DNA from 4 places in the Clostridium sp. 1001283B150225_161107_B6 genome. Region 3 is predicted to be linked to each of the others. Evidence: riboswitches for the same ligand, from Rfam matches in the RefSeq annotation. Region 3 holds a riboswitch; each other region holds the start of a gene.
The links. Region 3 has a riboswitch for thiamine pyrophosphate ahead of thiC (phosphomethylpyrimidine synthase ThiC). Riboswitches for the same ligand answer to the same signal wherever they lie in the genome.

Region 1: linked by a shared signal. The riboswitch ahead of I2H39_RS07925 (thiamine-binding protein) and the one ahead of thiC (phosphomethylpyrimidine synthase ThiC) in region 3 are both predicted to bind thiamine pyrophosphate.
Region 2: linked by a shared signal. The riboswitch ahead of thiW (energy coupling factor transporter S component ThiW) and the one ahead of thiC (phosphomethylpyrimidine synthase ThiC) in region 3 are both predicted to bind thiamine pyrophosphate.
Region 4: linked by a shared signal. The riboswitch ahead of thiD (bifunctional hydroxymethylpyrimidine kinase/phosphomethylpyrimidine kinase) and the one ahead of thiC (phosphomethylpyrimidine synthase ThiC) in region 3 are both predicted to bind thiamine pyrophosphate.

Annotation. Positions count from the first base shown of each region.
Region 1 covers NZ_JADNMD010000002.1:622,723-626,606, reverse strand. The annotation lists gene I2H39_RS07935 (ABC transporter substrate-binding protein) at 1-591, opposite strand, end outside; gene I2H39_RS07930 (ABC transporter permease) at 651-1,424, opposite strand; gene I2H39_RS07925 (thiamine-binding protein) at 1,393-1,689, opposite strand; TPP riboswitch at 1,772-1,879, opposite strand; gene I2H39_RS07920 (NUDIX domain-containing protein) at 1,904-2,824, opposite strand; gene I2H39_RS07915 (NADAR family protein) at 2,856-3,422, opposite strand; gene I2H39_RS07910 (PadR family transcriptional regulator) at 3,648-3,884, shown strand, end outside.
Region 2 covers NZ_JADNMD010000003.1:400,161-404,044, reverse strand. The annotation lists gene I2H39_RS10335 (glycerophosphodiester phosphodiesterase) at 1-406, shown strand, start outside; gene I2H39_RS10330 (Cof-type HAD-IIB family hydrolase) at 435-1,286, shown strand; gene I2H39_RS10325 (Uma2 family endonuclease) at 1,573-1,854, shown strand; TPP riboswitch at 2,005-2,114, shown strand; gene thiW (energy coupling factor transporter S component ThiW) at 2,332-2,868, shown strand; gene thiM (hydroxyethylthiazole kinase) at 2,886-3,728, shown strand; gene thiE (thiamine phosphate synthase) at 3,715-3,884, shown strand, end outside.
Region 3 covers NZ_JADNMD010000001.1:891,684-895,567, reverse strand. The annotation lists gene I2H39_RS04000 (UbiD family decarboxylase) at 1-718, shown strand, start outside; gene I2H39_RS03995 (UbiX family flavin prenyltransferase) at 731-1,300, shown strand; gene I2H39_RS03990 (hypothetical protein) at 1,285-1,683, shown strand; TPP riboswitch at 1,872-1,981, shown strand; gene thiC (phosphomethylpyrimidine synthase ThiC) at 2,214-3,521, shown strand; gene I2H39_RS03980 (sodium-translocating pyrophosphatase) at 3,665-3,884, opposite strand, start outside.
Region 4 covers NZ_JADNMD010000006.1:206,586-210,469, forward strand. The annotation lists gene cytX (putative hydroxymethylpyrimidine transporter CytX) at 6-1,196, opposite strand; gene thiD (bifunctional hydroxymethylpyrimidine kinase/phosphomethylpyrimidine kinase) at 1,209-2,000, opposite strand; TPP riboswitch at 2,149-2,258, opposite strand; gene I2H39_RS29230 (hypothetical protein) at 2,278-2,670, opposite strand; gene I2H39_RS15950 (helix-turn-helix transcriptional regulator) at 2,785-3,147, shown strand; gene I2H39_RS15955 (GHKL domain-containing protein) at 3,162-3,884, opposite strand, start outside.

The DNA.
Region 1 (3,884 bases), on a different contig from region 3:
TTCCATTACATCCTTTATGGTAGCCTTTTCCACCGGAAGGTCCCAGGTGGCATACTTTTTCCCCTCCAGTCCCTTTGGGCGGTCCATTCCCCCGCCTTTCGCGGAAATAATACCGGATGTATTGTGCTGTATAACTCCTGCCACAGCGGTCACGGGAAGGGGATTGTCCCCTGAAAACGCGGGCGCCAGGCTGTCCTGGAAGGACATGGCGAACTGGGCCTTGCCCGAGGCAGCCAATACCTCGGCCCCGTTTTCCGGCGGCTGCACGATTTCCACTTCCAGGCCCGCATCCTTAAAATACCCCTTTTCCCGGGCAACATAGATACCTGTATGGTTGGTGTTGGGCGTCCAGTCCAGAACGAACGTCAGCTTTTTTACATCCTGTCCCGGCGTGTTTTCACCCTGGTTTCCGGCTCCCGTTTGTGCAGTTTCCTTCTGTGTAATTTCCTTTGATGCGGTTTCTTTCTGTGTATCAGCCACAGACTGGCCGGGGGCGGTCTTATCTCCTGTAACCGGAGCCCTGCCGCACCCGGCAAGAAGTACTCCCAGGCACAGGGACGCCATCAGCATACTTGCGCGTTTATTTTTCATTCTAATCCTCTCCTCTTTACGGAACACCTTTGTGTTATGCCGGATATCTGTCTTCCGTTCTATTTTTGTTTCAGATTGGTTTCCCATGGCATGCATTTTTTCTGAAGCAGTTCCACGGCCCACATCAGGATTAAGCTGATAGCCGATATCAGGAAAATAACCGCGAACATCTTGTCAAAGGAAAATGCCTTCTTTACCCTTGTCATGTAAACGCCCAGTCCGCCGAAACCGCCCAGCCACTCGGCAATCACAGCCCCCACCACAGCATAGGAGGCAGATATCTTGAGACTGGAAAAAAACTGGCCCATGGCGCCCGGCAGCTTGATATACCGGAATATCTGGAACCGGCCCGCTCCCATGGCCTTCAACAGATTCACCGCATCCGGGTCAGCTGCCCTGAATCCGGTGAGCAGCCCCACTGTGATGGGAAAGAACGTGGTAATGACAATCAGTATAACCTTGGGAGTCATTTCATAGCCGAACCACAGCACCAGAAGAGGCGCAATGGCAACCGCCGGTACGGTCTGGGTCAGTACAATGATGGGATAAAAAGCCTTGTATGCCTTATCAAACCGGTCCATCAGCACAGCTGCCCCGAAGCCTGTGGCGATTCCCAGTACCAGTCCCAGCCCGGCCTCAGCCAGCGTAATCCCGGCATTTTCCATAAGGGCCGGGAATTCCTTTATGAATGCTCCGGCTACCTGGACCGGTGATGGGAGCATAAATCCCTCCACCAGCCCAAGGGACACTGCAAGCTGCCACAGGATAAGAATGGAAAGGATGGCTGAAACAGACCACAGTTTACTGGTGATGCTTGGTGACTTTCTTTTCAATGGTAAGCACATCTCCTTCGGGGTGATAAGAAACCTTGATATATGCAGCCACAGAGGGAGCGCCTGCCCTGACTGCAATGTGCTGGCACTCTTTTACAATATCCATCAGCTGGTCATAATCCCCTTCAATGGTTGTCTCAAAGGGTCCTACGTAATAGTTTAACCCCGTGCTCTTAATGTAATCGATAACCTCGTCCACAATACGGATTAATTCCTCATCATCTGCTGCTTTTGGAAGTGACTGGATTGCTACGCTTGCGTTCATACTGTTTCTCCTTTTCTATGAAAATTACATGGATTAAAAAATCCCGTCCGGATATTCCGGGCGGGATAAAACTCACAAAAACTTATATCTTCTGCAGGCTTCCTACGCTGGCATTATCCAGATCAGGTATCAGGGTTCAGAATATATTCCATCTCAGCCGGATTCCACTCCAGCACCCCTTTTCGTTGTTGGGACAAGTATACTACGGCTCTTTTTAAAAGTCAATAGGTACCTGAGTCTCCCATTTTCTCCTGTAAAGGCGCGAGGGCCGGTGGCCTTCCCGTTCCGTAAAGGAATCCGTCTCCTCCACCAGAGATGCAATCTTGCGGCGGAAGGCGGGTTTTAAAAGGCTTTTATCCAGAATCACCTCATATACCTGCTGCAGCTGTGTCAGGGTAAATTCCCCTGGCATCAGATGCAGGGCAAGACTTGTATATTCCACCTTCCCGCGAAGCCGTTCCAGGGCGTAAAATATGATTCTGGCATGGTCAAATGCCAGCCCCTGGTTATCCGTTATCTTATATTCCACTGTCTCCGCCTGCCTGCTCTTCACGGTCATTTTCTCAATCCCGGAACAGAGGACCGTATCATCCGCCCATAGTCTGAGTTCGTAATGCTGTATGTGCACCACTGACTCCACCTGGCCTGTGGTCCCGCTGCGCCCATAGTCCCTGCATTCATCGGTCAGACGGCAGGAAACATGAAACCATCTGGCATTGTCCGCGTCATCGCCGGCCTGCAGTTTAAGCTGGCTGCTGTCCACCAATGCCATATAGGAACAGCTCATAACCCAGGTCCTGGGGTCCCTTGCCGGTTCGCTGAACGTATACAGCTGCTCCATATACACCTGGCCCAGCCCGGTTTCCTCCCTGAGCTCCCTTCTGGCAGCCTGCTCCGTAGTCTCCTCCGGCCTTACAAAACCTCCCGGCAGGGCCCAGCACCCCAGATAAGGGTGTCCCCCCCTCTGAATCAGAAGGATGCTCAGGTTCTTCTCCGGCAGTTTTCTGTAATTGGCTTCCTCCTGGTCCGTCACCGTGAAAATGGCCATATCCGCTGCCACTGACGGGCGGGCATAGTGGCCCGGGTTATATTGTTTTAGAAATTCCTCTTCCGTCAGGCCATTCCTATCCCTCATACACGGTTTGTTTTCCTTATGTTCTCCCATTTCAATCAGCATTCTCCTCTTTTTCAAGCAGCAAATCCCTGGCCTCTGTCAGGGCAAATCCCAACAGGTTGCTTCCTCTCCATTTTAACGGGCACTCTGCATCCGGGTTGCCCTTTCCCATGCCGATTCCCCATATACGGTCCCTGGGGCTGGCCTCCACCAGAATCCGTTTTCTGGTGGATTTTAAAAACTCCCAAAGGTCAGGATTCTGGGAGAATTTTGCCATATTTCCTCTGAGGACCAGCTCATAGCAGGCCGCATCCCAAATTTCCTTATCAAAATTCTTTACTGCCCGTCCAAAGGCCTTCATGGCTTTTGGCTCCCTGGCCTCCATGATGTTCCCAAGCATGTCCGTATCCCCGAACATTCTGGCCTTTTCAGCCATCATAAACTGCTCCGCACAGGTATAAGCAACACCCTCTGCTGTGAAGCTGCATTTCCACCACTGGCTCAGACAGGTTTCTGTAATATGACCGTCTGCCGTCGGAGTGTGGCCCCAGAAAAATAAGAACTTGAAATGCTGGCCTGCATTGTATGCCTTTTTCAGTGCCTCCCATGTGTATACCATTGCTTTACCTCCATATGTAATCGAATCACTCTGCAGTTATTATTAAATAATTATTATCTATTAGTTATTATCTATTTGATAATATCATGATATACAGTTATTCTGCTTTTGTCAAGAAGAAAATGGCGCATAAAATTCATATATTGACATACCTAGATTTTCTATGTATTATAATCATATAGGTTTGCAGGCAGCCGGCATCTAAAAACACAGGGAGGTTTTACCATGGATAAGAAGAATATGGCTATGGGAACGTCCATGCTTCTGCTGAAGCTTCTGGAGCAGCAGGACATGTACGGATACCAGATTATCAGGGAGCTGGAAAAGCGGAGCAATCACATATTTTCCCTGAAGGAGGGCACCCTCTATCCCCTGCTCCACTCTCTGGAGCAGCAGGGAGCCGTTATTTGTGAAATACGGCTTGCGGATAACGGCCGTCAGCGGAAGTATTATATTATAACG
Region 2 (3,884 bases), on a different contig from region 3:
CGGCATCATACTCTACCCTGAGATAGAGAAAAAGGTACTGGCGCTCACTGCGTTCATGGGGATGGAGGACAGGGTGATTTATTCATCCTTCTGCCATCCCAGCCTGGTAAAAATTAAGGAGTTGGACGGTAACAGCAGGACGGGCCTCCTATACTCGGACGGCTGGATTGACGCCGCGTCCTATGGACGTCATACGGTTGGGGCGGACGCCCTGCATCCGGCCCTGTATCACCTGCAGGATTTATCACTTATACCGGCTGCCAGAAGGCAGGGGCTGGCAGTGAATGTATGGACGGTGAATGAAGAGCAGCATATGGAAATGCTGGTGCAGCAGGGAGTGGATGCCATCATTACCAACCGGCCGGACCTGTGCAGAAGTGTGGTTGACAGGTATACGCAGCTATGACAGAATATTTGACAGAAGGCAGGAATATATGATTAAACTGGTTGCACTTGATATGGATGGCACCCTTTTGCGCCCTGACGGGCATATTTCAGAGAGGAATGTGCGTGCACTGAAAGGGCTTATAAGTACGGGAGCCGAGTTTTTGATTTGTACGGGACGCAGTTATATAGATGCACTGGAACCCCTTAAGGAGGCCGGACTCAGGGCGCCTGTGGTGTGCATGAATGGAGCTGCTGTGTATGATTGGAACGGAAGGCTTATGGATGAAATACGGCTTTCTGAGGAACAGGTCAGAGGAATTCTGGAATGCTGCCAAAAGGAGGACATCATCTTTGATTTCATGACGGACAAAGGCAGTTACACCACGGCAGATGAGGCGCAGTTCCGGGCATGCTTTGAGAGGAACGTACTGCTTCCCATGGCGGAGTTTACCTATGAGGGAGTGCGGGACCGGTTTTCTTTTGCGGAGGAAAAGCAGCTTTTTGAAATGGGACTGGCATTTTATAAAATATCGGTCATCCATGAGTCCCGGAAGGTCCTGGGCAGAATCAAGGAGAAGCTGTCAGGTATACCGGACCTGGCGGTTGCGTCCTCCTTTGCCACCAATCTGGAGCTGACCCACAGCTGTGCCCAGAAGGGCAGGGCCCTGGCATTTTATGCGTCGGCCAGGGGTGTGGGACCGGACGAAATCATGGCCGTAGGAGACAGTGAGAATGATTATTCCATGCTGTCCATGGATATAAAATATACGGTTGCAATGGGAAATGCCATGGAGAGCATCAAACGTATTGCCAAATGCCAGACCCGTTCCAATATTCAGGATGGGGTAGCCTATGCCATAGAGACACTGGTGCTTACCAGGGAGGCCAGGGCATACTAAGCGATTTACAGGTTCAGTAAAGAAAATAGTTCACAGGTAATAAGTATAGAGTCCGCAGGTTCTGCCCATAACGTCCGCAGGCGCAGAACCCGGCCGGAAAAGTCCGGCCCCAGGCTCTTTTTTAATTGCATTTGGCAGGTAATCATGATATTATGGGTATACTTCAGCGGAGGTTCCTCCGCAAAAGGTCTTAGTGCTTGCCCGGCAGTTCGCCGGAATTTTCAGCGGTGTTATGGTGCAATATCTTTTTTGGGATGTGGGGACAGGGGGAATGTCTATTGTATGTGTGACAGAAGTTCATGCTGTTGTCATTTTAGAGAGGGATGATTACAATTATTTCCTGCCCGGTCTGATAGCGGTGTGTGATGGGAACAAAATAAAAAAGAACGGATACCACGGCGCCCCGGACCTGGTGGCGGAGGTTGTGTCAATAAGCAGCAGGAGCCTGGATTATATCAGGAAACCGGTGAAATATGAGCAGGCTGGGGTCAGGGAGTACTGGATTGTGGACCCGCTGAGAAATGTGGTTATGGTTTATGATTTTGAGGCCGTTGGGGGGGGGGGGTAAATTCATTTGCACTGCCTCTCTCCCGCCAGTCATGTCTGTTATCATCCGGCTGATATATGCTTCGTCTATATGTTGGTTCCGGTCTGCCCAGATTCAAAACCGGTTCAATCATTCATTACCGATTGACAAATAAATATTCCGGTGCTATGCTAGATGACAACAGGGAGCTTGTGAAGCAGGCTGAGAGGAAGTAATCAAACTTCGACCTATCGCACCTGATTTGGGTAATGCCAACGTAGGGAAATATGAGACATGTATGTGTATTGAATGCATAATTTAAGTCCATATCCTGCGCGGTATGGGCTTTTTTTGCGGCCTTTTGCGCAGCTTGGCCTTATTATGAAGATTCACTGTGCAGGTGATACGCCGCTTATACGGTCAATATGCTGCTGTGCAGGCAGAAGACCGCTGTACAGAAAATATGCCTCTTCACCAGGAAGATAGGCGGGCTCCGAGTAAAAACATGGAGGTATGACTATGAAAGTAAACATTAAGAAACTGGCGGTAAGCGCCATGCTGACAGCGGTGGCCGTATCCTTATCCGGCTTTTCCATTCCAATAGGGGCATCCAAATGTTTCCCGATTCAGCATCTTGCCAATGTATTGGCCGGCGTATTCCTTGGGCCGTGGTACGGTGTGGGTATGGCGTTCTGCACATCCTTTATCAGAAATCTGCTGGGAACAGGCAGTCTGCTGGCGTTTCCGGGCAGTATGGCAGGCGCATTTTTAGGAGGATATCTGTACCAGCGTTTCGGCAGGCTCACACTGGCTTATTTTGGGGAAGTGTTTGGCACCGGCATACTGGGAGGAATCCTCTGTTATCCGGTGGCAACACTGGTCATGGGGAAGGAAGCAGCTGTTTTTGCCTATGTAATCCCATTCCTTATGAGTACCATGTGCGGTACGGTCATTGCCGCGTTTCTGATTGGGGTGCTGTATAAATCCGGGGCATTTCAGTACATGAAGCGTATGCTGAATCTGGATGTACAGCCCGGCAAAGCCGTGGGAAGATAACATAAAAGGATAAAGTGATGATGCAGAGACAATGGATGAAGGACTTGAGGGAACGCTCTCCCAGGGTCCACTGTATAACAAATTACGTTACAGCGGGAGATGTGGCAAACCTGGTCCTGGCAGCAGGCGGCTCCCCTATTATGGCTCAGGGGCTCCATGAGGTGGAGGATGTTACCGCCATCTGCAGCAGCCTTGTCCTGAACCTGGGAACTCTGGATGAGAAGACCATACCAGCCATGGCGGCGGCGGGAAGGAAGGCTGCTGCCATGGGACACCCCATTATTCTGGACCCGGTAGGCGTCACTGCGTCGCGGTTCCGCAGACAGGCTGCCATTGATATCATCCGCCAGGCCCCGCCATCTGTCATCCGGGGAAATGAGGCGGAAATACGGGCCCTGAACCTGGAGCTGAGCGGTCATGAGGCGGGCAATACCTGCGGCGTGGATTCAGAGAACCAAGGCACGGTCCGGAGCCGTATGGAAATTGCCTGTTCCCTGAGGGACCTTACCGGAGCAATTGTGGTGATGACCGGAAAAGAGGATGTGGCTGCAGGAACAGAAAAAGAGTACATTGTCAGAAACGGTCATCCCTGGATGACCAGGATTACAGGCAGCGGCTGTATGCTGGACGGGCTTGTGGGGGCATTCTGCGGGCTGCATGGAGAACAGGGACAGGCAGGCTTGTTGGAGGAATCTGTGGTCATGGCACTCTGCGCTCACGGACTCTGCGGTGAACTGGCGGCCGGGGAGACCATGGAGCAGGGAGGCGGGACTGGTATGTTCCGCATGCACCTGATGGATAAAATGAGCCTTCTGGATGACGAGACATTGGAAAGAGGTAAAAAAATTGAAATTCGATAGGAAACATCTTTTAATTTATGCAGTAACCGATAAATCCTGGACCGGAAAATACTCCCTGGCGGAACAGGTGAGGGAGGCATTAGAGGGCGGTGCAACCATGGTCCAGTTCAGGGAAAAGGAACTGGACAAAGGCAATTTTGAGGAAGTGCTGGAAAC
Region 3 (3,884 bases):
TGAGATGGCCATAGCCAATGCAGAATATGTTATTGAGGGCGAGGTCATTCCTGGTGTGAGAATTAAGGAGGACCAGAACAGCCATACAGGCTTTGCCATGCCGGAGTTTCCCGGTTACACGGGACCGGCCAGCGACCAGTGCTGGCTTATCAAGGTCAAGGCCGTCACCCACAGGGAGCGCCCCATCATGCAGACCTGTATAGGACCCAGCGAGGAGCATGTGTCCATGGCCGGCATACCAACGGAGGCCAGCATATTTGGTATGGTGGAAAAGGCCATGCCGGGAAGGCTTCAGAATGTATACTGCTGTTCCGCCGGGGGAGGGAAATACATGGCAGTGCTCCAGTTTAAAAAATCTGTAGCCAGTGATGAAGGCAGACAGAGGCAGGCAGCTCTTCTGGCGTTTTCCGCTTTCAGCGAACTTAAGCATATTTTCCTGGTGGATGAGGATGTGGACTGTTTTGATATGAACGACGTACTCTGGGCCATGAATACACGGTTCCAGGGAGATGTGGATACCATCACCATTCCGGGGGTGAGATGCCATCCTCTGGACCCGTCCAATGACCCCAGGTTTTCCCCAAGCATAAGGGATCATGGCATTGCATGCAAGACCATTTTTGACTGTACGGTCCCCTTTGACCAGAAGGACCGATTTGTGAGGGCCAGGTTTATGGAATTAGACCCGTCTGCATGGGTGAAGCAGCCGGGGAGATAACAGGAGACGCATATGGGAAAGAGGATTATAGTCGGGGCCACAGGCGCAAGCGGAATGCCCGTCCTGGTGAAATGCCTGGAGCTTATAGGGGAACAGCCGGAATATGAGTCCTATCTGATTATGAGTGACAGTGCTGTGCTTACGCTGGGCCAGGAAACGAATCTGTCCGTGGAGCAGGTGGAGGCACTGGCGGACCATGTGCTGCAACCGGACCAGATTGGAGCCGGGCCCGCCAGCGGTTCCTTTGCCACAGCAGGAATGCTGGTTGTGCCGTGCAGCATGAAAACCATTGCCGGAATCCGCGCAGGATATGCGGAGAACCTGATTCTGCGTGCAGCGGACGTAACCATCAAGGAGCAGAGGACACTGGTTCTGGCAGCCAGGGAGACTCCGTTAAGTCCCATTCATTTAAGGAATATGTATGAGCTTTCCTTGATGCCCGGCGTGAGAATCATTCCTCCTATGATGACCTTTTATCACAGGCCGGAACATATGGACCAGATGATTTATCATATTGCCTCCAAGCTGCTGGAGCCGTTTGGAATAGAGGGAAAGGAGTACCGCAGATGGAGTGGATTATAGTGGGACGAAAGGAATTGTCCTGTTCTTATATGGAGGCAGGCGCTGCTTTTTTAGGGGAGGATATCCTGGCATGCATCCAGGGCGGGGATAAGCCCCATATCGGATGCACGGTCCAGGCAGTGCCAAGGCCGTCCCTGACAGGCGACGGAACCATAAGCGCAACGTCATCCATACTGAACCTGACAGGCCACAAGGATGAGGCCCTGTGCCGGAGGCTGGCAGAGAAACTGTGCAGGGCAACCGGCAGGGTGGTGGTCTGTACCGGAGGGTTCCATATTGACAACATGAAGCCGGAACAGATAGACGAGGTGGTGAAGGCCCTGGACGGACTGGCGGATGAGATTGTGTCAGGGCTTGGCATGACGGGATTCGCAGGATGTTAGCAGTAGCGTTACCGGTTTGTGGCAGGCTGGGGGAGGGGAGTCATTGCCGGCATCAGTTTCCTGTCCGGTATGGGCGCTCTCCCGGATGCATTTGGGAATAATGGTTGACAAGCCGTTGTTTTCCGTATAAACTTACAGAGTAAGGCAGAAATGTCTTTCGGATAGAGTAGGGAAGCTGCTGTATTCAATATATTACAACAGGGAGCTTGTGGAGCAGGCTGAGAGGAAGTAATCGAACTTCGACCTATTAAACCTGATTTGGATAATGCCAACGTAGGGAAATATGGAGTATGCATAAGTCTGCATAATATGATTGGTCCATTCCTTACGGGTATGGGCCTTTTTTGCAGCCTGAAGCATGTCCGGCGGTACACGCTCCGGGGGATATACGGTCCGGCGGCACATTGCAGGAATGTACATGCACACGGGAACCGGGCCGGACATACAGCGGGAAGCGAATCAATGTTTAATGGGACATGTTTGAACCTTATTTTTATCCGCCTGCCTGCCAGGGCAAAGAGGAGGAAGAGATGGATTATACCACGCAGATGGACGCGGCCAGGAAAGGGATTTTGACAGAAGAACTGAAAAAGGTGGCGGAAAAAGAACGGTTTGAGCCTGCAGAGCTGATGCAGCTGGTGGCAGAGGGCAAGGCGGCTGTTCCTGCCAACCGGCTGCATACCTGTCTGGAGCCAAATGGAATCGGGTCCGGGCTTAAGACAAAAATCAACGTGAACCTTGGCACGTCAAGGGACTGCAAAGACCTGGACATGGAATTACAGAAGGTAAACAACGCAGTAAAAATGGGGGCTGAGTCCATCATGGACCTGAGCTCATGGGGGGATACCCGCACATTCCGGAGAATGCTGACTTCCCAGTGCCCTGCAATCATCGGCACGGTTCCCATCTACGATGCAGTGGTCTATTACCACAAGCCGCTGAAGGAGATTACATCCCGGGAGTGGCTGGACATTGTAAAGATGCATGCAGAGGATGGGGTGGATTTTATGACCATCCATGTGGGAATCAACCGGCAGACATCAGAGCGCTTCAAGAGGGCGCGGCGTCTTACCAACATTGTTTCCAGGGGCGGTTCCATTATATTTGCCTGGATGGAAATGACAGGGGAGGAGAATCCTTTTTATGAGCATTTTGATGAGATACTGGATATCTGCCAGGCTTATGACGTGACCCTGAGCCTGGGAGATGCCTGCCGGCCCGGTTGTATTGAGGATGCCTCGGATATTTCCCAGATTGAGGAACTGGTAACGCTGGGAGAGCTGACCAGAAGGGCATGGGAGAAAAATGTGCAGGTCATTATAGAAGGACCGGGACACATGCCCCTGGACCAGATTCAGGCCAATATGAAAATACAGCAGACCATCTGTCAGGGTGCTCCCTTTTATGTCCTCGGTCCTCTGGTGACAGATATTGCGCCGGGATATGACCATATCACTGCGGCTATAGGCGGTGCTCTGGCTGCTGCTGCCGGTGCATCCTTTCTCTGTTATGTGACGCCGGCTGAACATCTGAGGCTGCCGGACCTGGACGATGTCAGGGAGGGCATCATGGCATCCAAGATTGCTGCCCATGCAGCGGATATTGCAAAGGGTATCAGAGGGGCGGCACAGTGGGACCGCGAAATGAGCACAGCCCGGAAGAATCTGGATTGGGAGCGCATGTTTGAGCTGGCCATTGACCCGGAAAAAGCCAGGAGATACCGGGAATCAGCCAAGCCGGAAAAGGAGGACACCTGTTCCATGTGCGGTAATTTCTGTGCTGTAAAGAACATGAACCGGATTTTGGATGGGGAAATCGTGAGTATTTTTGATGAGTGATGGGAGTGGATTGAGGGGAGGTTTTCGCCTGGTGCGGCCTTTCAGCAATATTTTATAAGCAAAACAATGGGAAGGACAATCCAGAACATGGATTTTCCTTCCCATTAACTGTTTATACAGCCGTAAAACGGTTATTTTTTTGGTTAAATCAATCCTCCAAACTGCAGGAACAGAGGAGCAAACACCAGAGATACAATGGTCATCAGCTTAATAAGAATATTGATGGAAGGACCTGAGGTATCTTTAAACGGGTCGCCTACGGTATCGCCCACTACAGCGGCTTTGTGTGAATCACTGCCTTTGCCGCCGTGATTTCCTTCTTCGATGTATTTCTTTGCGTTATCCCAGGCTCCGCCGGAGTTG
Region 4 (3,884 bases), on a different contig from region 3:
GCCTCTCAGACCCGGCTGGCCGCTGCACGGCCGGCAGCCGCCACACGGCGGCAGACCACGCACAGCGCCACAGTGGCAGCCATGTCAGGAAGGGTGCTTCCCACAGGGGTATCCACATGCATCAGTATGCGGTACATCACAAAACCAGCAAGCCAAATAACCAGGTTCACTATATTGGCTGTCTCCGCCTCATGGTCCTGCCTGATAATGAAATAATCCGCAATCTGGATGGCAATCATGGGTGCGAACACGGAGCCGATGAGATAAAGGAAATCCGTAATATTGTCCATGGGGTATACCATGGCTGCCGCAGTACCCACAATGGTTACTGCAACTGCCGCCCATTTTTCCTTTATCCTGCCTGTAATGGACACACTGGACACACCGGCGGAGTATGCGTCCAGGAATGTGGTGGTCACGGTGGACAGCACGATGATAAGAAGTCCGGCTATTCCCAGTCCTGCCTTGACCATGATGACTGAAATATCATATTCACCCGTATAGATGGCTGCGCCCATTCCAATGACGTACATGAAGCAGCTTACCAGGCCGTATACAAGGGCGCTGGCTGCCGTTGCCCCAAAGGGCTTTTCGGCCTCTCTTGTATAATCGCTGATTAGCGGCAGCCAGGACAGCGGCATGGCCACGGACAGCTCCACAGCCGCCCCGAAGCTCAGGGAACCGTCTGTCTCCGGGACCGGCGCTCCGCTGCCTGTAAATATGACCCGACACAGAAGAAGTGTCAGTACGAACAGGGCTGCCATTGCCGCTGTATTGATTTTTCCCAGATTCCTGATTCCAATCAAAAGCCATACCAGAATCAGACCTCCAATTACAAGGCACCAGACCCACAGGCCCGCGTTAAAAATACCGTTGGCAGCCAGTCCGCCGTCATAAATCATGATGGAGGTCCAGCCCACCAGCTGCAGGACGTTGAGCCCGCAAAACAGCAGGCTTCCCTTCTGTCCAAAGCTCATCTTCACTGTTTCCATGGAACTGCGCCTGGTGTACCCGCCAATTAGTCCTGCCATGAACAGCAGGGCGCAGCCAATCACATGGCCCAGCAAAATGGCTGCCAGGCCCTTTCCAAATCCCAAAGGCGCCAGATAGGTGCCTGTCAGTATCTCAGCAATGGATACACCTGCCCCAAACCATATGAGGCTGTTGGCAAATACGGAAGTTCCCTTTTCCTTCATACCCATTCCTCCTTAATATTCGCCCCGGATGGCAAATGCATGGTTCATTGGTCCGCTTCCCTTTCCCAAGTCCAGCCGGGCTTCCAGCGCACCTGAGAGGTATGCTTTGGCGCGCTCCACCGCCAGGTCCATATCCATGCCCTTGGCCAGGTTGGAGGCAATGGCGCTGGACAGGGTACAGCCTGTCCCGTGGGTATTGGGGTTGTCAATCCGCCTGCCCTTGAACCACTTAAGGTTTCCGCCGCGGTACAGCAGGTCGTTGGCGTCATTCAGCTGGTGGCCTCCCTTAAGAAGCACGGCGCAGCCATAGCCTTCCCCGATATTCCTTGCCGCCAGCTCCATGTCGCCGGGATTATGTATCGTCATTCCTGACAGCACCTCTGCCTCCGGTATATTGGGAGTCAGCAGGCTGGCCATGGGCAGCAGGATTTCCTTTAACGCCCCGATGGCCTCCCCGCTAATCAGCCTGGAACCGCTGGTGGATACCATGACCGGGTCCACCACCACATTGGCAGCCCTGTAAAATGCCAGCCTGTCCCCGATGGCCTCTATCAGGCCCCCGGAGGAAACCATACCGATTTTAACTGCATCCGGAACAATATCCGTAAATATATCGTCCAACTGTTCCCTTAAAAAAGATGGAGTCACCTCCATAATTCCTGTCACGCCGGTTGTATTCTGGGCAGTCAATGCCGTTATGGCGCTCATGGCGTAAACCCCGTGAGCGGTCATGGTCTTGATATCTGCCTGGATGCCGGCGCCTCCGCTGGAATCGCTTCCAGCGATTGTTAATGCTGTTTTCATAATCTTTCTCCTTTTCGCATTAATTTTATAAAGCGGCAGAAGGTGGTGCCCCCAATCCGCCGCCGGGAAGCTCCGGCGCCCATGCCTGATGCCATACAAAACCGCCCCGCGCATAAAAAAGGCGGAACACCAAAACAGGTGCTCCGCCGGCAATCGTCCGTTATGGTCCCTACGTTGGCATTATCCAAATCAGGTAATGGGTCTAAGCATGAACAGCTTACTCTCAGCCCACTTAAGTGAGCTCCCCGTTTATTTACATCTACCATTATACATGGTTTTAAGGAGATTGCAATCCTTTTATCTTCTGATTGACTGCATACAGCACGATTTTCATGGTCACGTTCTTTTCCTCATCAATGACCAGCGTAAGGTAGCCTTCTTCCTTCCTGACCACCCGTCCTGCCACACCTCCTATGGTGATGCCCCTGTCCCCCTCCACATCCCTGGCGCATTCCGCTGCCAGGGCAGCCATGTCCGCATCATTGATAACAGGAGGAGCGCCCCATATCATCTCGTACTCTGCCTCACCACGGAATGTTTCAGCGGTCGCCCTGGCAATCTCACCGATTCTCCTGTCCAGTTCCTGGCGCACATCCTCCTCCAGAGCACGGATGGTGCCCTCAATCAGCACCTCGGAGGGGATTACATTGTAGGCAAAGCCCGCCTCCACATGGCCGATGGTCAGTACCGAGGGCTTTACCGCCGGAATCTCACGGGCAATGATTTCCTAGCCTTCTTGACTTTATTATCAATAATTGATATCATGATTCTGGAGGTATTTTGAATGAATAGTCGTATACGGGAATTGAGAAAAACACTTGGCCTGAGCCAGAAAGAATTTGCAGAAAAAATCGGGTTGAAACAAAATGCCATAAGCTATATGGAAAAAAGCGGTTCCACTGTTACGGAGCAGAATATTAAGACCATCTGCTCCCAATTCAGTGTCAATGAAACCTGGCTCCGCACGGGTTCCGGACCCATGTTCCTTGAAAATAAAAAAAAGTGGAAAGAGTTCCTGGATATTTTCGATGAACTCTCTCCGGCTTTGCAGGATTATCTGATTAAGGCGGCCAGGGACCTGCTGGATACCCAGTCCAAGATGGATGCCCAGTCCAAATTACAGTCTCATAAAGACAGCAAGCAATAGCATATCTGCCCATTCTATCCCAGAGCCCGGTCCACAATTTTCACCATGGCCGTAAAGGTGGTGTCGTTGTAATCCACGTCGAACTCGTCCCCCGGCTGGTTCAGGATTCGCTTTATGCTCAGTATGCCCAGCCCTCCGTCCCTTTTGCTGGACAGAATCCTGCTGCCGTTCTTCTTAATCTGTCCGTTGTAGGAGTTTTCCACCAGCATCATCAGGTGGTCATCCAGCCATCTGGCCTGGACCAGGATGAAGCGCTGCCCTGACAGGCGGCGGCATGCTTCCAGGGCATTTTCCAGCAGATTGCCGATGACAATGCACAGGGTCAAATCATCCACCGGCACATGGGCGGACAAATCCACCCTGGCAGTGAACTCCACCCCATCCTGCCTTGCCCTGGCAGCATACTCCTGGAGAAGTCCGTTCACGGCCTGGTTCTGGCAGAACACCATCTCCGCCGTCATGTCCAGTTCCCGTTTCAGGTTCATCAGATAATTGGTCCGTTCTCCCCTGTCCATATTCAGAAGGGCATGGATGTGATGGCGGAAATCATGTTTGATGATGCGCACCTGTTCAATGTAATCCAGGGTCTGGTTGTAATGCTCCCTCTGCTGGCTGATAAGCTGTCTGGCAAACTGCAGCTCCTCCTCTGTCCTGCGCCTGCACATGATTTCCAGGGTGCTGCTTAAAATCAGCACATAGAGCACCAGTATCATGATGCACAGTGCCAGGTAGAACAG